2 linked regions of the Leisingera sp. NJS204 genome follow. The protein of the gene in region 1 binds, or shares a complex with, the protein of each later gene. Links are inferred from orthologs where the notes say so. Each region holds a gene or a part of one and is shown in the gene's direction. Other genes may lie near its edges.

Region 1 (11,417 bases):
CCGCCCCGGTGTGGCCACCGCGGTGCAGCTGCAGGGCAAAGAACTGAGCTATAATAACATCAACGACACCGACGCGGCCTATGAGCTGGTGGCGGAATTCGATCCTGCCGACAGCGCCGCTGTCGCGATCATCAAACACGCCAACCCCTGCGGCGTGGCCAAGGGCGCGACCCTGGCCGAGGCCTATCAGAAGGCGTTTGACTGCGACCGCACCTCCGCATTTGGCGGCATTGTCGCGCTGAACCAGCCGCTGGACGCCGAAACCGCCGCCAAGATCACCGAGATTTTCACCGAAGTAGTTATCGCGCCCGGTGCTTCGGAGGAGGCTAAGGCGGTCTTCGCGGCCAAAAAGAACCTGCGCCTGCTGCTGACGGATGGTCTGCCCGAGCCGCGCAAAGCCATCACCGCCTACAAACAGGTGGCCGGAGGTATGCTGGTACAGGACAAGGACGTGGGCTACGTCGGCATGGAGGACTTGAAGGTGGTGACCGAAAAGGCTCCGTCTGATGCCCAGATGCAGGACATGCTGTTTGCCTGGAAAGTCGCCAAACACGTCAAATCCAACGCCATCGTCTATGTGAAGGACAGCGCCACCGTTGGCGTCGGCGCCGGCCAGATGAGCCGCTTGGACAGCGCCAATGTGGCTGCGGCCAAGGCCGGCCGCATGGCCGTCGAACTGGGTCTGGAAGAAAGCCTCGCCAAGGGCTGCGCAGTCGCTTCGGATGCGTTTTTCCCCTTTGCGGACGGGTTGCTGGAAGCTGCAGCTGCTGGCGGCGCCTGCGTCATTCAGCCGGGCGGCTCGATGCGTGACGACGAGGTGATCAAGGCTGCCAACGAGGCGGGCCTGGCCATGGTCTTCACCGGCATGCGCCACTTCCGCCACTAAGCAGGCAGAGCTAAGACATGGCAGCACGTTGGATGATCTGGGGCGCCGGCCTTTCGTTTCTGGCGGATCAGGCAAGTAAATACCTGGTGATCCACTGGATGGCGCTGGACCAGCGCCACCGGATCGACGTGCTGCCGCCGTTTCTGAACTTCCGCTACGGCGAGAATACCGGCATCAACTTCGGTCTGTTCGGCGGCGGAGACGAGGCATCGCGCTGGATTCTGATCGGGATGTCACTGGCGATCTGCCTGGCCCTTGTGATCTGGATCGCACGCGCACAGAAGGCGGCGTGGGGCATGCAGCTCTCGGCCGGGCTGGTGATCGGTGGCGCGCTGGGCAATGTCGCGGACCGTCTGCTGTACGGGTACGTGCTGGATTTCCTGAACACATCGTGCTGCGGCATCCAGAACCCGTTTGTGTTCAATGTTGCCGATATCTTCATCTTTGCAGGCGCAGCGGGGCTGATTTTCTTTGACGGGCGGCGCAAAAAGCCTGCGTAGACCTCGCTGGGCAATTGCGCTAAAAGCGCTGAGAAACAGGCAGGAGTTTGGGGTAATGCGGATCCCGTTCGGAGTGATCGTTCTGGCAGGCGCACTGGCTGTGGCTGGTTGCGGGCAAAAGGGGCTGCGCCTCATCCAGAAGCCCGGCACCGGCCCGGATGAATTCCTGGTTCTGCCCTCCAAACCGCTAAGCACGCCGGAAAGCTACAGCAGCCTGCCGGCCCCGACACCCGGCGGCGCCAATCTGACGGATCCCAATCCGCAAGCCGAAGCGGTTGCTGCCCTGGGCGGCAAACCCGGCGCCTTGGTTCCTGGCAGCGGTATTCCTTCCAGCGATGCGGCCCTGGTGACAGCGTCCAGCCGCTATGGTGTGGAACCGGGCGTGCGCGAAACGGTCGCCGAAGAGGACGCCAAATTCCGCCACCGCAACCGCCGTGTGGGCCGGATCAAACTGCTGCCGGTGGATCGCTACGAGCAGCTTTACAAAAAACAGACGCTGGACCCGCATGCCGCCAACGAACAATTCCGCCGTGCCGGGGCTGCTACCCCATCCGCACCGCCGGTTGACGGTTTCTGATCCTCACTTTTCTGCCAGCCAGTCTTGTAAGACGCCAGCAGCAGCGTAGGTTGACAGCAGTCTTTCTGCTGGCAATGGGTGGCGAATTGTGGCTGCATTGAACAAAAGAGCAGTAACCGCACTGTGCCAGGCAAGGGCAAACGTGCAGAAATTGGAGGATGCCAGATGATCCAAAGGATCACATTGGCCGCCGCAGCGCTGACTGCTGCCCTGACTGGCCCGCTATGGGCCGAAGATGAGGCGGTGACCGCGTTCACCCTGGACAACGGCATGGAAGTGGTGGTGCTTGAAGACCATCGCGCGCCGGTGGTGCAGCAGATGGTCTGGTACCGGGCCGGCTCCGCGGATGAGCCGCCGGGCCAGTCCGGAGTTGCCCACTTCCTGGAGCATTTGCTGTTCAAGGGCACCGACAAACTGGCACCGGGGGAGCTGTCGGCCACCGTGCGGGCCAACGGCGGTCAGGACAATGCCTTTACCAGCTATGATTACACCGCCTATTTCCAGCGCGTCGCCGCCGACAGGCTGGAGCTGATGATGCAGATGGAAAGCGACCGGATGTCCAATCTGCGGCTCAGCGAAGAGGATATCGCCACCGAGCGCGAGGTCATCCTGGAAGAGCGCAACCAGCGCACCGACAACGACCCGGTGGCCCTGTTTCGCGAACAGCTGCAGGCGGTGCAGTATCTGAATCACCGTTACGGCCAGCCGGTGATCGGCTGGCGCCACGAGATGGAAAGCCTGGATATGGAGGACGCGCTGTCCTTTTACCGCACCTATTACGCACCCAATAACGCTATCCTGGTGGTCTCCGGCGATGTGAAGCCGCAAGATGTAAAGGCGCTGGCCGAGCAGTATTATGGTGCGATCCCAGCCAACCCGGACTTGCCGGAGCGCTTCCGCAGCCAGGAGCCGCCTCAGACGGCAGCCCGCCGCATCACCTATCAGGATCCGCGCGTCGCCCAGCCCTATGTGCAACGCTCCTATCTGGCGCCGGAACGCGACAGCGGCGCCCAGCAGAAAGCTGCTGCGCTTTATCTGCTGGCTGAACTCTTGGGCGGCGGCAGCACTTCCTATCTGGCCAATGCGCTGCAGTTCGACCAGCAGGTCGCCGTCTACTCCGGTGCCTTTTATTCAGGCAGCTCGCTGGATGATACGTCCTTCACCTTTCTTGTGGTTCCGGCTGAGGGCATCAGCATGGACCAAGCCGAGGAGGCGTTGGATGCCACTATCGCCCGCTTTCTGGAAGCAGGAGTGGACGAAGCCCAGTTGGAGCGCATCAAGCTGCAGCTGCGCGCCGCCGAAATCTATGACCGCGACAACGTGAACGGAATTGCCAACCGCTATGGCCAGGCGCTCAGTATCGGGCTGACAGTGCAGGATGTGCAGGATTGGCCGAAGATCCTGCAATCGGTCACCGCGGATGAGATCATCGCCGCCGCCAATGAGGTTCTGCGGCCTGAAACGTCAGTCACCGGTTGGATGACGCGCGGCCAGGAGGTAACCCAATGACCTTGCTGAAACTAATCGCCGCGTCCTTGGTGGCCTGCTGCATGGCACTGCCCGCATGGGCCGGGGTCAAGATCGAGGAAGTCACCTCTCCCGGCGGTATCACCGCCTGGCTGGTCGAGGACCATGCGATTCCCTTCTCCGCTCTTGAGCTGCGCTTTCGCGGCGGCACCTCATTGGATGCCCCCGGGAAACGCGGGGCGGTGCACCTGATGACTGGATTGCTGGAGGAAGGCTCCGGTGATCTGCGGGCACAGGATTATGCCCGCGCATTGGAATCCCTGGCGGCGGAGTTTTCCTATGATGCTGACAAGGATTCAGTCTCCATTTCCGCCCGCTTCCTAACCGAAAACCGACAGGATGCAGTGGCCCTTTTGCGCCAGACCCTGTTCGAGCCGCGGTTTGACCAGGATGCGTTGGACCGGGTCCGGGCCCAGGTGTTGGCGGGTTTGCGTTCTGATGCCAAAAATCCGAACACAATCGCGGGCGAGGCCTTCTCCCGGATGGCCTTTGGCGACCACCCTTACGCCAGCGACGGCAAGGGAACGCAGGAGACCGTTTCCGCACTTGGCCGGCAGGATATTTTTGACGCCTATGAGGCTGTTTTTGCTCGGGACAGGCTGTACGTCAGTGCAGTGGGCGATATCACCGCCGAGGAGCTTGGCGTGCTCCTGGATGAGCTGCTGGGCGCTTTGCCGGCAGAGGGCGACCCGATTCCGGGTCCGGCTGAGGTCACTATCGCGGGCGGCGTCACTGTTGTGGATTTCGACACCCCGCAATCTGTGGCGCTGTTCGGCCAAAAGGGGATCAAGCGCGAGGATCCGGATTTCTTCACTGCTTATGTGATGAACCAGATCCTGGGGGGCGGTTCCTTTGAAACCCGGCTGATGACCGAGGTGCGGGAAAAGCGCGGGCTGACCTATGGGGTTTACTCCTATCTGGTGCCGCGTGATCTGGCGGCGGTCTATATGGGATCGGTGGCGTCGGCTAACGGCAAGATGGCCGAAGCGGTCGAGGTGATCCGCGATGAATGGCGCCGGATGGCCGAACAAGGTGTGACAGAGAAAGAGCTGAAGGATGCGCAGACCTATCTGACTGGCGCCTACCCGCTGCGCTTTGACGGCAATGGCCGTATTGCCTCAATCCTTGCGGGTATGCAGATGGACCATTTGCCAATCAGCTATGTGGAAACCCGCAACGACCGTATCAACGCGGTCACGCTGGAAGATGTGAACCGCTTTGCCGCGGAGTTCATGGATCCTGACGGTTTGCATTTTGCGATTGCCGGACGCCCTGATGGGCTGGAAACCACCAACTGACAGCTCTCAGGCGGGGCTGCGAGGCCCCGCTAAGGAACCCGCACAGCACACTGCTGCCCAGGGCGGCTGATGCTTGCCGCTTTCCCTTTCAATTTACCCCAAACTCATGTATGGGCGGGCTTGTCTGAGACGATGTGCCAGGCCCTGGCACGCGAAAGCAAGATAGAAGGGGCCGGCGGCAATGGGGCCGCCACGCAAACGGGAGACCCGGAGGGCCGGGAGTGCTCCCAATTAGGATACGCTAGATGTTTAACGTTTCGAAAAAATCGATGCAGTGGGGCGAAGAGACGCTTACACTGGAAACCGGCAAGGTTGCCCGCCAGGCTGATGGCTCTGTGATTGCCACGCTGGGCGAAACCTCGGTCATGGCCAACGTGACCTTTGCCCGTCAGCAGAAGCCCGGCCAGGACTTCTTCCCGCTGACCGTGCATTACCAGGAAAAATACTATGCTGCGGGCAAAGTGCCCGGCGGCTTCTTCAAGCGCGAAGCGCGCCCGACCGAAAAAGAAACCCTGACCGCGCGTCTGATCGACCGTCCGATCCGCCCGCTGTTCGTCCCCGGCTTCAAGAACGAAGTGCTGGTGATGTGCACCGTGCTGAGCCACGACCTGGTCAACGACCCGGACATGGTTGCAATGATCGCCGCCTCCGCTGCGCTGACCCTGTCGGGCGCACCGTTCATGGGTCCGATTGCCTGCGCCCGTGTTGGTTTTGAGGATGGCGAATACATCCTGAACCCGACCGTTGACGACATGCAGGACCTGCGCCTGAACCCCGAGCAGCGTCTGGATCTGGTTGTTGCCGGCACCAAAGACGCAGTGATGATGGTGGAATCGGAAGCATACGAGCTGTCCGAAGCAGAAATGCTGGGTGCGGTGAAATTTGCCCACGAGCAGATCCAGCCGGTCATCGACCTGATCATCTCGCTGGCCGAAGAAGCCGCGAAAGAGCCGTTCGACTTCCAAGCGCCGGATTACTCCGAGCTGTACGAAGCGGTCAAAGCTGCCGGCGAAACCGAAATGCGCGCTGCCTTTGCGATCAGCGACAAGCAGGAGCGCACCGCCGCTGTTGCCGCCGCCCGCGAAACCATCAAGGGTGCTCTGTCCGAAGAGCAGCTGGGCGATGCAAACCTGGGTTCCGCGTTGAAAAAGCTGGAAGCCGGTATTCTGCGCGGCGATGTTGTCAAAACCGGCAAGCGGATCGACGGACGTAAAACCGACGAGATCCGCGCGATTGAGTCCGAAACCGGCCTGCTGCCGCGGACCCATGGTTCGGCGCTGTTCACCCGTGGTGAAACCCAGGGTCTGGTTGTGACCACGCTGGGCACCGGCGACGACGAGCAGTTCATTGACGCGCTGCACGGCAACTTCAAGTCCAACTTCCTGCTGCACTACAACTTCCCTCCCTACTCGGTTGGTGAAGTTGGCCGTGTTGGCGGCCCCGGCCGCCGCGAAATCGGCCACGGCAAGCTGGCATGGCGTGCGTTGCAGGCGGTTCTGCCTGCGGCAACCGACTTCCCCTACACCATCCGTCTGGTCTCCGAGATCACCGAATCGAACGGTTCGTCCTCGATGGCTTCGGTCTGCGGCGGTTCGCTGTCGATGATGGACGCAGGTGTGCCGCTGAAAGCACCGGTTGCCGGTGTTGCGATGGGCCTGATCCTGGAAGACGACGGCTCTTACGCGATCCTGTCCGACATCCTGGGTGACGAAGACCACCTGGGCGACATGGACTTCAAAGTGGCAGGCACCGAAAACGGTATCACCTCGCTGCAGATGGACATCAAGGTCGCAGGCATCACGCCCGAGATCATGGAGAAAGCCCTGGCCCAGGCCAAAGACGGCCGTATCCACATCCTTGGCGAGATGGCGAAAGCCCTGACCGAAGCGTCCGACTTCTCGGTCCACGCTCCGCGCATCGAGACCATGCAGATCCCGACCGACAAGATCCGTGAAGTGATCGGTTCCGGCGGCAAGGTGATCCGCGAGATCGTCGAAGTGTCCGGCGCCAAAGTCGACATCAACGACGATGGCATCATCAAGATCGCCAGCCCGAACGGCGAAGCCATCAAAAAGGCCTATGACATGATCTATTCGATCGTGGCAGAGCCGGAAGAAGGCCAAGTCTACACCGGTAAGGTTGTGAAGATCGTCGACTTCGGCGCCTTTGTGAACTTCTTCGGCAAGCGCGACGGCCTGGTGCATGTCTCCCAGATCGAAAACCGCCGCCTGAACCATCCTTCGGACGTTCTGAAGGAAGGCCAGGAAGTGAAGGTCAAGCTGCTGGGCTTTGATGACCGCGGCAAAGTCCGCCTGTCGATGAAAATCGTCGATCAGGAAACCGGCGAAGAAATCGCGCCGGAAAAGAAAGAAAAAGCAGAGCAGGACTGATCCCAGTCTGACTGCACATAAACAGCCCGGGGCGCGCGATCCGTGCCCCGGGTTTTCCATTTCTGCCGGGACGCTTATGGAACAGTCTTTGCCGCCCCGTGTGACCATCATAACGGTCACCTATAATTCTTCCGCCGTTGTTGAGGGCCTGTTGCGCTCCATTCCAGCTTCGGTGCCTTGCATTCTGGTCGATAACGCGTCCCAGGATGCAGAAGACACCGGCGCGCTGGCCGCAGCACATGGCGCCCGGTTTATTGAGAACCCGGAAAACACCGGCTTTGGTCCGGCCTGCAATCAGGGGGCTGCACAGGCCGGCACTGAGTTTCTGTTCTTTGTGAACCCCGATGCCGAACTGTTCGAGGACACGCTGGAGCATCTGTTGGATGCCGCCGATGCACACCCCGAAGCATCCGCCTTTAACACCCGCATTTTCAAAGGTGACGGATCGCTGTTCTTCAAGCGCCGCAGCAAACTGATTGCGAAATCGCTGTGGCTGGGGCGGGATGCCGCGCAACAGGACGGCGAGGTGCCGGTGCTTTCGGGCGGTGCCCTGCTGGTGCGTAAATCCGCCTTTGACCAGGTCGGTGGCTTTGACCCCAAAATATTCCTGTTCCACGAAGATGACGACCTCAGCCTGCGGCTGAAGGCGGAGTGCGGGCCGCTGCGTTATGTTTACGCAGCGCAGGTCCGGCATCTGCTGGGCCATTCCACCGAACGCTCCGCCAAAACCGCAGCATTGAAAGCCTGGTACATGGGCCAGTCGCGCGTCTATGGCGCCCGCAAACACGGCTTGCCATTTGGTTTCCTGCGGGCTCTGTGGGAGGCGTCGCTGCAATTGGTCTCACCGCTGAACCTGCTTTCGGCGCGTAAACGGTCCAAGAACTGGTATTACTTCCGTGCGGTTCTCAGCAGTGCTGCCCAGCAATCCGCAGACCTCCCTCCGCCATGGCAGCAAGACTGACCGGGCTGGCCTTCCAACAGTTTAAAGTTACAGGTGTCCCGCATGAGACGGTCCCCGCTTTGGAAAATCACCCGCGAGCTGAAACGCCCGTTGCAGCAAATTACTCAGTTGCCCAGCCGCCTCGGGTCGCTGCTGCTGGGGCGCTGGTATTACGACGCGTTCCTGGCCCGCAATATCCGCTGCACCGAAGGCGCCATTCCGGCCGGGCCGCAGCCTGCGGTCTACTTGATTTTCCCCAGTCAGGGCCTGCAAGCGTCCCATTTCCTCGCGCTGCGATATCTGATCGACAGTGGCTACGCTCCGGTTGTGGTCTCCAACATCCCGCTTAGCGACGAAGACCGGCAGCGGCTGAGCGACGTCTGCTGGCTGTGCATCGAACGCCCGAATTTCGGATATGACTTTGGCGGCTACCGCGACGGGCTGCTGGCGGCGCGCGCGCGGCTGGAACAGATTGACCGGCTGGTGCTGCTGAATGATTCCTCCTGGTTTCCGCTGCCAGAGGCAGGCGACTGGCTGAAGGAAGCACAGGCGCTGGATGCGGACTTTGCGGCTGCCGCCTGCAACTATGGTCACCCGCGGGTGGACGCAGAGAATTTCCGCAGCATCAATTGGGGGTATTCCACAGCCAGCCGCAATTTCCAGTACTGCTCTTATGCGCTGATGCTTTCAGGGCGGTTGATGGAGGATCCGGGCTTCCTCAGGTTCTGGCAGCGCTTCCCGCTGACCAACAACAAGAAATTCATCGTCCGCCGCGGTGAAACCGGCCTCACCCAATGGGTTCTGGCACATGGGTTTTCGCATGGCGCGGTGCTGAAGACTGCAGATTTGGATCAGCGGCTGGCGCAGCTGCCACGGGAGGAGATCCGGCGTATCGCCAAGGAAACCGTCATCTTTGGCCGCCCCAGCCTGGCGGCGCTGAAGGCAAGGTTGCTGTCAGACGGCGCCCAGGCAGAGGATTACCTGGCTTTCATCCTGACAGCGGTCGCAACCCAAGGCGTCAGTTACACAATACCAGCTTATCTGCATGCCGAGGCAGGGTTCGCCTTCCTCAAGAAATCGCCCTGCTGGCTGACCCGGGACGGGTCGGACATAACCCTGCGATTTGCTGCCGGACTGAAGGGCGAGGCTGGCCAAGCCATAGCGGCGGAGGCGCGGCAATTGCGTCAAAGCCGGGCACCGGATTTTCCATCGGCACCAGGCGGGCTTCAGTAAGAATACAAAAAACAAGCCGCCCGAAGGCGGCTTGTAATCACTGCGATGGCAAGCGCCGGTTACTCAGGTGCTTTGGTCTTGCGCAGGTAAGGGAAGATGGTCTCGAATTCGCCGAACTTCGCCTTGGCGTCTTCGTTCGACACGGTCGGCGGAATGATCACATCCTCGCCGGGCATCCAGTTCGCAGGTGTGGCAACACCCTTGCCCAGCGACATTTGCAAGCCGTCCAGCGCCCGCAGGATCTCGGCAAAGTTGCGGCCCACTGTCATCGGATAGGTCATCGACAGTTTCAGCTGCTTGTCCGGGCCGATGATGAAAACCGACCGCACAGTGGCGCTGTCCGCCGGGGTGCGGCCGTCGGGCAGATAGGCCTCTGCGGGCAGCATGTCGAAGGCCTTGGATACCGCCAGACCGTCATCAGCGATGATCGGGAAGCCCGGCGCGGCCTTGCCGTATTCCTCGATGTCCTTTTTCCATTTCTTATGGTCTTCAACACCGTCAACCGAAACGCCAAGGACCTTGGTGTTGCGCTTGCCCCACTCCTCGCTCAGCTGCGCCACGGCGGAAAACTCGGTGGTGCAGACCGGGGTGAAATCCTTGGGGTGCGAGAACAGAATCGCCCAGCTGTCGCCGATCCAATCATGGAAGGTGATGGTGCCCTGATCCGTTTCCGCAGTAAAATCCGGGACCGTGTCGTTAATGCGCAAACCCATGGCGGTATCTCCTTGTCATATGAATTATGAGTCGTCTTGACTGCAACCTAAGTAGTCTAACGCAACGATACAGCCCCCGTGCCGGGAAACCACGATAAATTGCTGCAAGCAGTCATGGCGAAAGATTGCAACCGGTCCAAGCGGCCATTGACAGAGCTTGCAATAATTTGATCAAATTACGCAGCGATGCCTTTGCCCCGCCCTTGCCCCCGTGCCGGAGCAGTGACACAGTGGCCGCGAAACCGGCAAGGCGGTAACCGGAATACCTCTGATTTGGGAGATCCCGACATGATCGAGAAACGCGAATTTTACATCAACGGCCAGTGGGCCGCTCCTGCTGCTTCAAACGATTTCGAAGTGGTAAACCCTTCGACGGAAGAACCCTGTGCAGTGATCTCGCTGGGATCCGAGGCTGATACCAACGCCGCCGTTGCCGCGGCTAAGGCTGCTCTGCCAGGCTGGATGGCGACCCCGGTGGAAGAGCGTATTGCGCTGGTGGAAAAGCTGGTGGATGTCTATGAGGCCCGCGCCGAAGATCTGGCACAAGCGATGTCGCTGGAAATGGGCGCACCGATCGATTTGGCGCGCACGTCGCAAGCCGGAGCGGGCAGCTGGCACCTGCGCAACTTCATCGCCGCGGCCAAGGAGTTCGGCTTTGACGCGCCGCTGAACGACCGAAGCCCCAACGACCGCATCATCCACGAGGCGGTGGGCGTTTGCGCGCTGATCACGCCGTGGAACTGGCCGATGAATCAGGTGACACTCAAGGTCGGTGCAGCAGCTGTGGCCGGCTGCACGATGGTGCTGAAACCTTCCGAGCAAAGCCCGCTGAACGCGATGATCTTTGCCGAGCTGATGGATGAGGCCGGCTTCCCTGCGGGCGTGTTCAACCTGGTGAACGGCGACGGCCCGGGTGTTGGCTCACAGCTGACCACCCATCCGGATGTGGACATGATCTCCTTCACCGGCTCCACCCGGGCGGGTATCGCGATCACCCAAGCTGCGGCTCCGACCCTGAAAAAGGTGGATCTGGAGCTGGGTGGCAAAGGCGCCAATGTGATCTTTGAAGATGCTGATGAGAAGGCGGTGAAGCGCGGGGTGCTGCACATGATGCAAAACACCGGCCAGAGCTGCAACGCGCCGAGCCGGATGCTGGTGCAGAACAGCATTTATGACCGTGTGGTTGCCGAGGCTGCGGAAGTCGCTGCCAAGGTCGAGGTCGGCCCGGCCAGCCAGGAAGGCCGCCACATCGGCCCGGTCGTGAATGAACTGCAGTGGAACAAGATCCAGGATCTGATCCAGCAGGGCATCGACGAAGGCGCCAAACTGGTTGCCGGCGGTACTGGCCGTCCG
Region 2 (12,098 bases), 2.3 Mb from region 1 along the record:
CCGACATCAAGATGCCGGGCATGGACGGGATGCAGTTCCTGAAAAAACTGATGGGCAGCGATTCCGCGCTGCCGGTGATCATGATCACCGGCCATGGCGATGTGCCGATGGCGGTGGAGGCGATGCGCGTGGGCGCCTTCGACTTCCTGGAAAAACCGTTCAACCCGGACCGGATGTCGGAACTGGCCAAGCGCGCCACCGGTGCCCGCCGTCTGACGCTGGACAACCGGGCGCTGCGGCGCGAGCTGTCGGATGGCGGCCAGATCATGAAGAAGCTGATCGGCCAAAGCCCGGTGATGGAGCGCCTGCGCGAAGATATCCTGGATCTGGGGCAGGCTGACGGCCATGTGCTGATCGACGGCGAGACCGGCACCGGCAAAACCCTGGTGGCGCATGCGCTGCACGCGGTTGGCAGCCGGGCGGGCAAGAAATTCGTGCTGATCTCCTGTGCCGCCTTGGAAGAAGAAGCACTGGCCAAGCGTCTGTTCGGGCCGATGCTGCCCGAAGACAGCATGCTGCCCGCGGTCGAGGAAGCCCGCGGCGGCACCCTGGTGCTGGAAGATATCGATGCACTGTCGGAAACGCTGCAGGCCAAGCTGCTGAGTGTGATCAATGAGCAGGGCACCCCGGCAGAAACCCGGATTATCGCCATTTCCAACCTGCAGGAAGCGGGCAAGACCTGCGAAGACGCGCTGCGCCCGGATCTGTTCTACCGCCTGGCAGCGCTGCGCATCACCGTGCCGCCGCTGCGCCAGCGCGGCGAAGATATCCTGACGCTGTTCACCCGCCTGTCCGAGCAATTCTCGGAAGAATACGGCTGCGAAGCGCCGCAGGTCAGCGCGCAGGAGGCGGCACAGCTGCTGCAGGCACCCTGGCCGGGCAACGTGCGTCAGCTGATCAACATCGCGGAACGCGCGGTCCTGCAGTCGCGCCGGGGGTCAGGCACCATTGCCTCGCTCTTGATGTCCGATCACGAGGAAATGCAGCCGGTGATGACCACCGAAGGCAAGCCGCTGAAGGAATATGTGGAAGCCTTTGAGCGGATGCTGATCGACAACACCATGCGCCGCCACAAAGGGTCTATTGCCAGCGTGATGGACGAGCTGTGCCTGCCGCGCCGGACGCTGAACGAGAAGATGGCCAAATACGGCCTGCAGCGGTCCGACTATCTGGCGTAACCGCCGCCGCTGCTGTTTTCGGCATGGGAACCGGCCGGGAAAACAAATGCTTGCGCGCCGGAGTTCTATTGGAACTCCGGCAGCCGGCTGAAAACTTACCATAATTTAATGCGTTGTCTGCTATGGGCCGGCAGGTTTCATTTTCAATGCCCGTGGTGACGAATGTCCATTGTCATTACCTATCCACAGGCCTTATGCTGACCAAACGGGCCGGAAACCGGTGTATGGTTCCCCCGTTCTTATGAGTTTCGCTGACTGCGGTTTTTGTCCGGCATGATCCGAGAAAGCTGCAGTCAGACCGATTGGCCCTCCGAACTTTGGAGGGCAGTTTAGCGCCCAAGCCGGAATTTAAGCCGGTGCAGGGATAATGTGGCAGGGACGGGCAGCACCCGCCTGCCGGAGAAGAACCGCGATGACGCGCGCGAGAGCGAAAAGCACTGAGGCAGGAAGGCCGGGCATCGATCCCGGGACCACCTGCTGCACCGCGCCGTCCCAGATCGCCCTGACAAGACACCACCCGAAACGTGCGCGGCCGCCTGGAAACAAGAGGCTTGCGGACGCACAGGGCAGGTGCACCAAGGACACATGGCAAAGAAGATGCTTATCGACGCCACCCACGCGGAAGAGACCCGTGTTGTGGTTGTGGATGGAAACAAGGTTGAGGAATTCGACTTTGAATCCGAAAATAAACGCCAGCTTGCTGGCAACATTTACCTCGCAAAAGTAACCCGGGTCGAACCGTCGCTGCAGGCGGCGTTTGTGGACTATGGCGGCAACCGTCATGGCTTCCTGGCGTTCTCCGAAATCCACCCGGATTATTACCAGATCCCCGTCGCCGACCGTGAGGCGCTGATGGAGGAAGAACGCGCCTATGCCGAAGCGATGCGCGCCCGCGACGAGGAAGACGACGAAAAACCGGCCAAGCCCAAACGGTCGCGCCGCTCCAAATCCGCCGCCAAGGCTGCCAAGACTTCTTCCGATGATGCGGTGGAAACCAAGGAGGTTGAGGCCTCTGAGGAGAAGACCGCTGAAATCGCCGGAATGGAGACCATCGACCTGAGCGACAGTGCTGAGGCCGGGGATGATCTGGCGGACGTGCCGGAAGGGTCCTCGCCGGTGGAGCATGTCGCGGAAACGCCGGTGGAAGAGCCGGAAGACGATGATGCGTCTGCACCTGAGGCAGCCGAAGCTGAAGTGGCTGCCGGACCCGCTGAGACTGCTGGCGAAAAAGCACCTGAAGGGGCGGCAGTTGAGGCCGCCGCTGCTGAAGAGGCACCCGCAGAAGCTGCGGATGAGCCTGCAGCCGAAGCAAATGCCGGCACCGAACCAGCCGCCGAAGCAGCCAAGGACGATGCAGAAACGGCTGCTCCGGAGGCCGCATCTGCCAATGCCGGTGCTGACTCCGCAGACAGCGGCGACAGCGATGAAGACGCGGGCGAAACCGGCCGTGCCGATGCAACCTCCAAAGATGACAGCATCGAATCCGTTGCTGATGAGGACGACAGCGAGGACATCCGTCCGCCGCGCAAGCCGCGTCCGCGCCGCTACAAGATCCAGGAAGTCATCAAGGTCCGCCAGGTCCTGCTGGTGCAGGTCGTCAAGGAAGAGCGCGGCAACAAGGGTGCGGCCCTGACCACCTATTTGTCGCTGGCCGGCCGCTATTGCGTGCTGATGCCCAACACTGCCCGCGGCGGCGGCATCTCCCGCAAAATCACCAACGCGGATGACCGCAAGAAGCTGAAGGATATCGCAACCGAACTGGACGTGCCGACCGGCGCGGGCCTGATCGTGCGCACCGCCGGTGCCAAACGCACCAAATCCGAGATCAAGCGCGACTATGAATACCTGCAGCGGATGTGGGAACAGATCCGTGAGCTGACACTGAAATCCATCGCGCCGGCCAAGATCTATGAAGAAGGCGACCTGATCAAACGCTCGATCCGCGATCTTTACAGCCGCGAGATCGACGAAGTTCTGGTTGAGGGCGAGCGCGGCTACCGCATCGCCAAGGACTTCATGAAAATGATCATGCCGTCCCATGCCAAGAACGTGAAGAACTACCAGGAAGGGCTGCCGCTGTTTGCCCGCTTCCAGGTGGAAAGCTACCTGGCAGGCATGTTCAACCCGACCGTGCAGCTGAAATCCGGCGGCTACATCGTGATCGGCGTGACCGAAGCGCTGGTGGCAATCGACGTGAACTCGGGCCGGGCCACCAAACAGGGCTCGATCGAGGAAACCGCGCTCAACACCAATCTGGAGGCGGCTGAAGAAGTCGCCCGCCAGCTGCGTCTGCGCGACCTTGCCGGTTTGATCGTCATCGACTTCATCGACATGGACGAGCGCAAGAACAACGCCGCCGTCGAAAAGCGCATGAAGGACAAGCTGAAGACCGACCGTGCCCGCATCCAGGTGGGCCGGATCTCGGGCTTTGGCCTGATGGAAATGTCGCGCCAGCGCCTGCGCCCCGGCATGATCGAGGCGACCACCGCGCCGTGCCCGCATTGCCACGGCACCGGCCTGATCCGCTCCGACGACTCGATGGCGCTGTCGATCCTGCGCCAGATCGAGGAAGAGGGCACCCGCCGCCGCTCCCGCGAAGTGCTGGTGCGCTGCCCGGTCTCCATCGCCAATTTCCTGATGAACCAGAAGCGCGAGCACATTGCCCAGATCGAGGCGCGCTACGGCCTGTCCGTGCGCATCGAAGGCGATCCGCATCTGGTCAGCCCGGATTTTGTGCTGGAGAAGTTCAAAACCGCATCCCGCGTGGTGCCTGCTGCGACTGCTCCGGTGGTGTCCGTTGATACCTCGATCATGGATCAGGTGGACGCTGAGGAAGCCACCCAGGACGAAGAAGAAGCGCCTGCAGCCGTTGAGGAGGCCACCAGCACCGATGACGATGCTGCGCAGGACGACAAGCCCAAGCGCAAGCGCCGCCGCCGCCGCCGCCGGAAATCCGGCAATGGCGAGCAAGGCCAGGATGGTGAAAACGGCGATGAGGCGTCTGACGAGCCGAAGCAGCAGGATGACGCAGCTGAGCCTGCGGAGGCTGCCGCCGAAGACAAAGGCGCAGCCGCAGAAGAGGTGAAGGAAAAGAAACCTTCCCGCAGCCGCACCCGTACCCGGTCGCGCAAGCCGAAGGCCAAACCGGCTGAGGCAGAGACCGCAGAAGAGGCTCCCGCCGCTGTTGAGCCTGCCGAAGCCTCTGTGCAGGACGCCCCGGCCGCGGCTGACGCTGAGGAGGCCCCTGCAGCGGAAACCGTTGCACAGGCGCCGTCTGAAGACGCTGCGAAAGGCGCAGCAGCCGCTGCTGCCCCGGATGCTGAGCCTGCCGCCGACAGTGCTGCAGAAGCCCAAGATGGCGCTCCGGCGGAAGCCACTGTTCCGGCAGAAGCCACTGCTCCGGCGGAAGTCACCGCTGCTGAAGTGGAAGCTGCGCCGGCAGAACCGGTTGCCGCTGAAGCCGAGGCTGTACCGGAGAAAGAACCTGTGGAGGCAGCACCTGATGCGGCTGCCGAGGCGGTGGCGGAACAGCCTGCTGCAGAAGAGGCCGCCCAGCCGGAGCAGACGTCTTCGGAACAGGAGAAGCAGCCGGAACCTGCGATGGCCGTTGCTGCGGCTGACCCGGAACCGGCAGCACCGCCCAAGCCGAAACGCCGCGGCTGGTGGTCGGTGGGCAGCTGATTGCTAAGTGATAACTAATGGGAGAGGCAGGCCAAAGCGCCTGCCTTTCTTTTTTGGCGGTATTGCCGGCGATGGCAACGCTGCCGCCGGTGTGTCAGGAAAGGGCATCCTGGCGCGTGACTCGGTTCGGAAACCACGCGGTATCAACGCCGCACTTCGTGTCGAATTCCGCAGCTGTGCGGACAGGGCGCCAAGGCGGCTTTGGTCTTAGCTGCCCTTGCGGATCAGATAGACCTGGTGGCCTGCACCGTCGCTGTGGCCGAGGAATTCATGGCCCGCCTCATTGCAGAAATGCGGCACGTCGATCACCGCTGCCGGATCATCCGCCAGCAGTTGCAGCACATGGCCGGGCTGCAGCGATTTCAACCGCTTGCGGGCTTTAAGGACGGGCAGGGGGCACAGCAGCCCGATGGCGTCCAATGTCTCATTGATCTCGGTCATGGTGTGCAGATAAACGGGATGTTTCATGCTGTCCACAAGGATGTGACCAACCCGCCCCGTGACGTTGGTCAATTGCTGGCATAAGTGTGGGACATGTTTGGAATCGAGATCATAGACGCAGGGCTGCTCCCTGCCATGCTGGTGGCGCTGCTAGGCGGCGTGATCAGTTTTCTGTCGCCCTGCGTCCTGCCGATCGTGCCGCCGTATCTGGCCTATATGAGCGGAGTGACCATCGGCGAGATGCAAGGCACCGGTGCAGCCCGGCGCAAAGCGGTCATTGCGGCGCTGTTCTTTGTGTTGGGACTGTCCACCGTGTTCCTGCTGCTGGGCTTCACCGCCTCGGTTTTTGGTGCATTCGTGCTGAAAAATCAGGAGCTTTTTGCGCAAGTTTCAGGTGTGGTGGTGATCATATTCGGCCTGCATTTCCTGTCTGTGTTCCGCATTCCGCTGCTGGACCGCGAGGCGCGGATGGAGGCGGGCGAATCCGGCGGCTCCGCCTTGGGGGCTTATGTTCTGGGGCTGGCTTTTGCCTTTGGCTGGACGCCTTGCATCGGGCCGCAGCTGGGCGCGATCCTGTCGCTTGCCGCCTCGGAAGCATCAGTCAGCCGCGGCACAATCCTGCTCGGCGTTTACGCCGCAGGCCTGGGCATTCCCTTTCTGCTGGCGGCGATGTTTCTCACCCGTTCCATGGTGCTGATGAACAAGATGAAGCGCCATATGGGACTGATTGAAAAAGTGATGGGCGGGCTGTTGCTGGGTGTCGGCGTTATGCTGGTCACCGGGTTGTTCACCACCTTCTCCTGGTGGCTGCTGGAAACATTCCCGGCGCTGGCAACGCTGGGCTGAGCCTGAGATGTTCAAAGGGGTCTTCGGGCCCCTTTTTCTTTTCCAATCCTGGCCTTACTCTTGCCGGAATGCACGGCTAGTCTGGCCGCAGAACAAGGATGCAGGCCAAGGCGTGACACAGCAGGAGCATGGTCAACAGCAGGTGCGCAAGCGGCGGGTATTCTACATACCCGGCTATGATCCGATTCACCCGCGCCGTTACCGCGAGCTGTACCGCAAGGAAGGCACAGCGCAGGCCGGGATTTCCGGCTACAGCCTGTCACTGTCCCCCAAGCAGACCAAAGGTCCCTATGGCTGGCACGTTGTGTCAGAGATGGAGGGGCGCCGGACCGAGGCTGACATCGAGGTGCTGGTCTGGTCCGACATCGTCCGCGGCAGTATGGAAGCAACCATTCCCGGCACCTATTGGCAGCTGTTGCGCACTGCCTGGATCTATATCTCTACTGGAGCGCTGCGGCGGCTGATGCGGCTGCGCAAAGGGCCGGTGATCGCCGCGCTTTACCCGGTGGGGATGCTGCTTTTGCAGGCGTTTCTGGCGCTGCTGCTTGCGTGGGGTGTTGCCTATGCCTTTGGGGCGGTGGCCGGTCCCGCCGGCCTTTCAGGTCCGGTAGCGCTGGCCATTGGCTGGGTCTTGGGTCTTGGTTGCGGCTACGCGCTGCTGCGCTGGTTCAAAAAGCGGGACGGCAAGTTCTTCGCCTATTACCTGATGCACGATTATGCACATTCCGCGGCCTCCCGCGGTGCCATCCCGCCGGAAATGGAAGCGCGGATGCGCGAGTTCCGCGCGCTGATCTCGGAGGCGCTGCAAGATCCGGATCTGGACGAGGTGCTGGTGGCGGGGCATTCCTCCGGCGCTCATGTCGGTGTGTCCGTCCTGGCGGATCTGATCCGCGCGGGGCTGCCGTTGAACCGGCCGGCATTGGGGTTTCTGACCTTGGGGCAGGTTGTGCCCATGGTGTCCTTTTTGCCGCGGGCCGAGCGTTTAAGGGCTGATCTGCAGTATCTGTCCCAGCGGCACGAGCTGGCCTGGGTCGATGTCACTGCACCAGGTGATGGCTGCGCCTTTGCGCTGTGCGATCCGGTGTCGGTCAGCGGCGTCGCGGTTGAGGGCAAGCGCTGGCCGCTGGTGTTCTCTGCCGCCTTCACCCAGACCCTCAGCCCGGAACGCTGGCAACAGCTGCGCTGGCGGTTTTTCCGGCTGCACTTTCAGTATCTCTGCGCCTTCGACCGGCCGGGCGACTATGATTACTTCCGCATCACCGCCGGACCGCTGACGCTGGCGGAACGCTATAAGGACCGGAAGCCCTCGCAGTCCCGTATTGATGCGGCTGTTTCGAAGTTCACCTCGGTGGTCGCTGAATGACACAAGCCTTGCCGCCGAAACCGCCCGCACGCCCGGACCGCGTCTCGCTGTGGCGCTATGTGAAACTGTTCCGTCAGGATATTCTGTCGGCCCAGCCCGCGCGTCTGTACCGCGCCTGGATGGCCGAGTTCCGCACGCCTTTTTTCCGGTCCTTCCTGGTCAACCAGCCGGAGCTTGTGAAAGTGCTGCTGAAGGAGCGACCCGAAGATTTCCCCAAGTCGGACCGGATTGCCGAGGGGTTGAAGCCTTTGCTGGGGAACTCCGTTTTCCTGACCAATGGCGAGGCCTGGAAACGGCAGCGGCGGATTATCGACCCGGCCTTTGAAGGCGGACGGCTTAAGGACACGTACCCGGCGATGCGCGCCGCAGCAGAGGCCGCAGTGGAACGGCTGAAGGCGCGGCAAGGACTTGTCGAGATCGAGGAGGAAACGTCGCACGCAGCGGCGGATGTAATCTTTCGCACGCTGTTCTCGATCCCGATCGAGCATCAGGTCGCGGGACAGGTCTTTAGCCGGTTCCGCGACTACCAGCGCAGCCAGCCGCTGTTGAATCTGGCTGCCTTTGTCCCATTGCCGCGTTGGATGCCACGGTTCTTCCGCCGCGGCACCCGCCGGAACGCTGAGGTGATCCGGACACTGATTGCACAGCTGACCCGCGAACGAATGGATGCCATCAAGGCGGGCACGGCGCCGGATGACCTGGCCACTAAAATCATGACCACCCGGGACCCGGAAACAGGCAGCACCTTTGATACCGCCGAAATGGTGGATCAGGTCGCGATCTTCTTTCTTGCGGGCCATGAAACCAGCGCCTCGGCATTGGCCTGGGCGCTGTATCTGATGGCGCTTTACCCTGATTGGCAAGAGAAGGTGGCTGCTGAGGCTGAGGCGCTGACGGATGAAAGCTTTGCCTCGGTTTCAAAGCTGAGGGTCAGCCGGGACGTGTTCCGCGAAACCCTGCGGCTGTATCCGCCGGTGCCGATGATGGTGCGCGAGGCAGCCTGTCCAGAGCAATTCCGTGACCGAGGCGTGCCAAAGGGCGCGCAGATGGTGCTCAGTCCCTGGCATCTGCACCGGCATGAGCGGCTGTGGGAGAACCCGGATGGGTTTGCCCCTTCCCGCTGGCAAACGGAGAACGGCAAGCAGTGCCAGCGGGACGCGTACATCCCTTTCTCGGCCGGAGCACGTGTCTGTACCGGCGCTGGGTTTGCCATGGTGGAAGGACCGTTGATCCTGTCGATGATCCTGCGCGCGTTCCGTGTGGTTCCGGTTGCGGCGCAGGCGCCGGTGCCCGTGGCGCATCTTACGGTGCGGTCGAAGAATGGGATCTGGCTGCAGCTGGCGCGGCGTTAGCCAAGAAAATTCGAATTTTCTTGGCAAATTTCTTCGAAGAAATTTGCATCACTGGATGATGCGCACGGTGTCCTGATTGCAGAAGATGACAACCTGACCTGCGTTTTCGACGGCTCGGAATCCACGGCGCTTTAGTTCGTAGTGAAAGCGGTCCCAGCCAAGCAGCCGTTCAATGTCGCGCTTCTGGCGGCGGACAACACCGCCTTTTGCAGCAGCTTGGGACTGGAAAAGCTGCTGTATCCAGGCATCAGCGGTGAGAGGCACAGGCACTTGCATAGCAGCACGATGCCAAACCGTGGTTAACGTGCCCTCAACCGGTGCAGCACAAACAGCCTGATCGCTGAGGCCAATCCGCAATCCTCGCCGCGGGCTTCATCAATTCCGGCCGCTAAATCATTGATTGCACGGCCGTCCTGCGCGGCAATCTCGCGGAAGGCATCCCAGAAGTCATCCTCCAGCGACACCGACGTCCGGTGCCCGCGCAAGGTCAGAGAGTGCTTCTTGGGGCGGCTGTTCATTCGTCGCGCTTATGGTCATCCAGGCGCCGGACGTCTTGCACATTGCGTGCCTTGTCCAATTCCTTTTCCGCTTTGGTCCGGCCATAGGTCACGGCATTCTGGTCGGCGCGGGCCTTTTTCTCAGCCCGCGCCTTTTCCTTGCGATACCGGTTCAGATTGACCGGGCCTGAACCGGAACCAGCCATCAGTCCTTGGGGCCGATCATTTGCTCGGGACGGACCACGGCATCAAAGGTCGCCTCGTCCACGAAGCCAAGCGCGACCGCCTCTTCCTTCAGCGTGGTGCCGTTCTTATGCGCGGTTTTGGCAACCTTGGTGGCATTGTCGTAACCGATGGTCGGCGCCAGTGCAGTGACCAGCATCAGCGACTCTTTCATCAGCTTGTCGATGCGCGGCTCATTGGCCTGGATGCCGTTCAGCATCCGCTCAGTAAAGCTGTCCGCCGCATCGCCCAAGAGCTGGATGGATTGCAGCAGATTGTAGGACATCATCGGGTTGTAGACATTCAGTTCGAAATGACCCTGCGAGCCTGCAAATTTGATCGCGGCATCATTGCCCATCACATGGGCGGCCACCTGGGTCAGTGCCTCTGCCTGTGTCGGATTTACTTTGCCCGGCATGATTGAGGAGCCCGGCTCGTTCTCTGGCAGGATCAGCTCACCCAGGCCCGAGCGCGGGCCGGAGCCGAGGAAGCGGATGTCATTGGCGATCTTGTAGCAGCTGCCCGCGATGGTCGCGAGCGCGCCGGACAGGAACACCATCGCGTCATGGGCGGCCAGTGCCTCAAACTTGTTCGGAGCGGTGACAAAGGGCAGGCCAGTGATTTCGGCCATATTGGCAGCGACCGTCTCGCCCCAGCCTTTTTGCGTGTTCAGTCCGGTGCCAACCGCAGTGCCGCCCTGCGCCAGCTCATAGATGCCGGGCATCGCCGCCTCGACCCGGGCCAGACCCTGGCGGATCTGATGCGCGTAGCCGCCGAACTCCTGGCCCAGCGTCAGCGGGGTGGCGTCCTGGGTATGGGTGCGGCCGATCTTGATGATGTCCTTGAACGCCTCGGCTTTTGCCTCCAGCCCTTCGGCGAGCTTGGTCAGGCCCGGCACCAGCACGTCGCGAACGGACATTGCGGTGGCAATATGCATGGCGGTGGGGAAAGTGTCGTTGGAAGACTGGCCCATGTTGCAGTGATCGTTCGGATGCACCGGGTCCTTGGAGCCGATCACGCCGCCCAGAATTTCAATCGCACGGTTGGCGATCACCTCGTTGGAGTTCATGTTGGACTGGGTGCCGGAGCCGGTCTGCCACACCACCAGCGGGAAGTTGTCGTCGAATTTGCCCGCGACCACCTCGCCGGCGGCCTGAATAACCGCATCGCCGATCCGGGCGTCCAGCTTGCCCGAGGCCTTGTTGGCCATGGCGCAGGCCTGTTTGATCACCCCCAGCGCGCGCACAATGGCGACAGGCTGCTTTTCCCAGCCGATCGGGAAGTTCATGATCGACCGCTGGGTCTGAGCGCCCCAATACTTGTTTGCGGGGACCTCAAGCGGGCCAAAGCTGTCGGTTTCGGTGCGGGTTTCGGACATCCGTCTTCTCTCCGTTGAGTATGCGATTGTATGCCGTGTAGCCTGTGCCGCAATGCGGCGCAATTGGCCAGTTGCGCGCAGCATAGCCAAATGGCAGGTAAGGTATAGTGTCGAATTGGCGCAATCCAATCCATGCCATTGTCTCAATCTATGCTATGGTTACAGTGCGTGGGGCGGGGCGTGGGACGGGTAATTTGCATCCGGAAAGGAAAAGAACGTGCCAATCCGTCAGTATAAAATTCTGTCACTGAAATCCCTGGCCGTGCCTGCATTGGCCGCCTGCGTGCTGCTGTGCGGGGCCGTGCAGGGGATCGCCGCCGGTATTGCGCAGTTTGCCGGCGAATATTCCGGCAGCGTCGACGTCGTCAAGACAGATGGCGACACCGACCCCCGGGACATGAGCGTTATCATCCATGAGATGAAGAAGGGGTTCACCATCAAATGGACCTCGACCACTGAAAAGGATGACGGTCGCAAAAAGACCAAGACCTATGAGATCGAGTTCCAGCATAGCGGGCGCAATGGTGTCTATTCAGCTGCAATGACACGCAATGTGTTTGGCCATGCGGTGCCGTTGAACCCGATGGAAGGCGAACCCTTCGTCTGGGGCCGGCTGACCGGCGAAACGCTGACGGTCTTTTCGCTGTTTATTCACCCGAACGGCGACTACGAGATGCAGCAGTATGACAGGACCCTGGCCGATGGCGGGCTGGATCTGGTTTACATTTCACGGCTGAACGGCGAACCGCGCCGGCGGCTGGAGACCTTCCTGGCCAGGCAATAGGCCAAAGAACAGGCGGGACATGAAAAAGGCAGCCGGTCAGGCTGCCCGATACTGTACTGCGCGATGGGTCAGCCCGCCTATTTGCGGAAGCTGTCCAGCGACACGACATCCGCGTCTTTCTTGTCTTCTTCCTCAGGCTCCTCGGCGCCGTCCTGTTCCTCAGCCGCATCTGTGACCGCGGAAAAGCCCTCCGGCTCTTCATCGGCAGACTCAAACCGCAGTCCGAATTCCACCGACGGGTCCACGAATGTGCGGATCGCGTCATAGGGGATATAGAGCGGTTCCGGGGAATCACCGAAATTCAGCGTGACCGCAAAGCCGTCTTCATCGACGGTCAGATTGTCGAACCAATGCTG

Evidence for each region.
Region 2: the proteins of pnp (region 1) and ETW24_RS11200 are in contact, whole or in part, in a cryo-EM structure (PDB 9QH0), measured with the Escherichia coli proteins. The link is inferred for Leisingera sp. NJS204 from one-to-one orthologs.

The regions. Positions count from the first base shown.
Region 1 is NZ_CP035417.1:8,824-20,240, forward strand. Bases 4,648-7,605 are described here. They hold pnp (polyribonucleotide nucleotidyltransferase), read left to right. Parts: upstream 4,648-5,033; coding sequence 5,034-7,178; downstream 7,179-7,605. Other genes in these bases: ETW24_RS00065 (M16 family metallopeptidase), read left to right, coding at 4,648-4,788; ETW24_RS00075 (glycosyltransferase family 2 protein), read left to right, coding at 7,255-7,605. Outside these bases: purH (bifunctional phosphoribosylaminoimidazolecarboxamide formyltransferase/IMP cyclohydrolase), read left to right, coding at 1-886; lspA (signal peptidase II), read left to right, coding at 904-1,386; ETW24_RS00055 (DUF3035 domain-containing protein), read left to right, coding at 1,442-1,963; ETW24_RS00060 (M16 family metallopeptidase), read left to right, coding at 2,129-3,472; more of ETW24_RS00065, read left to right, coding at 3,469-4,647; more of ETW24_RS00075, read left to right, coding at 7,606-8,139; ETW24_RS00080 (rhamnan synthesis F family protein), read left to right, coding at 8,182-9,351; ETW24_RS00085 (peroxiredoxin), read right to left, coding at 9,411-10,064; ETW24_RS00090 (aldehyde dehydrogenase family protein), read left to right, coding at 10,353-11,417. UniProt on the Escherichia coli protein: Involved in mRNA degradation. Catalyzes the phosphorolysis of single-stranded polyribonucleotides processively in the 3'- to 5'-direction. Also involved, along with RNase II, in tRNA processing.
Region 2 is NZ_CP035417.1:2,280,179-2,292,276, reverse strand. What follows is about bases 1,421-5,059. They hold ETW24_RS11200 (Rne/Rng family ribonuclease), read left to right. Parts: upstream 1,421-1,763; coding sequence 1,764-4,859; downstream 4,860-5,059. Also shown: ETW24_RS11205 (sigma-54-dependent transcriptional regulator), read left to right, coding at 1-1,178; ETW24_RS11195 (sulfurtransferase TusA family protein), read right to left, coding at 5,067-5,300; ETW24_RS11190 (cytochrome c biogenesis CcdA family protein), read left to right, coding at 5,394-6,146; ETW24_RS11185 (hypothetical protein), read left to right, coding at 6,259-7,509; ETW24_RS11180 (cytochrome P450), read left to right, coding at 7,506-8,861; ETW24_RS11175 (N-(5'-phosphoribosyl)anthranilate isomerase), read right to left, coding at 8,910-9,125; ETW24_RS11170 (ribbon-helix-helix domain-containing protein), read right to left, coding at 9,161-9,379; ETW24_RS11165 (DUF4169 family protein), read right to left, coding at 9,376-9,564; fumC (class II fumarate hydratase), read right to left, coding at 9,564-10,958; ETW24_RS11155 (hypothetical protein), read left to right, coding at 11,176-11,742; ETW24_RS11150 (SspB family protein), read right to left, coding at 11,820-12,098. UniProt on the Escherichia coli protein: Endoribonuclease that plays a central role in RNA processing and decay. Required for the maturation of 5S and 16S rRNAs and the majority of tRNAs. Also involved in the degradation of most mRNAs.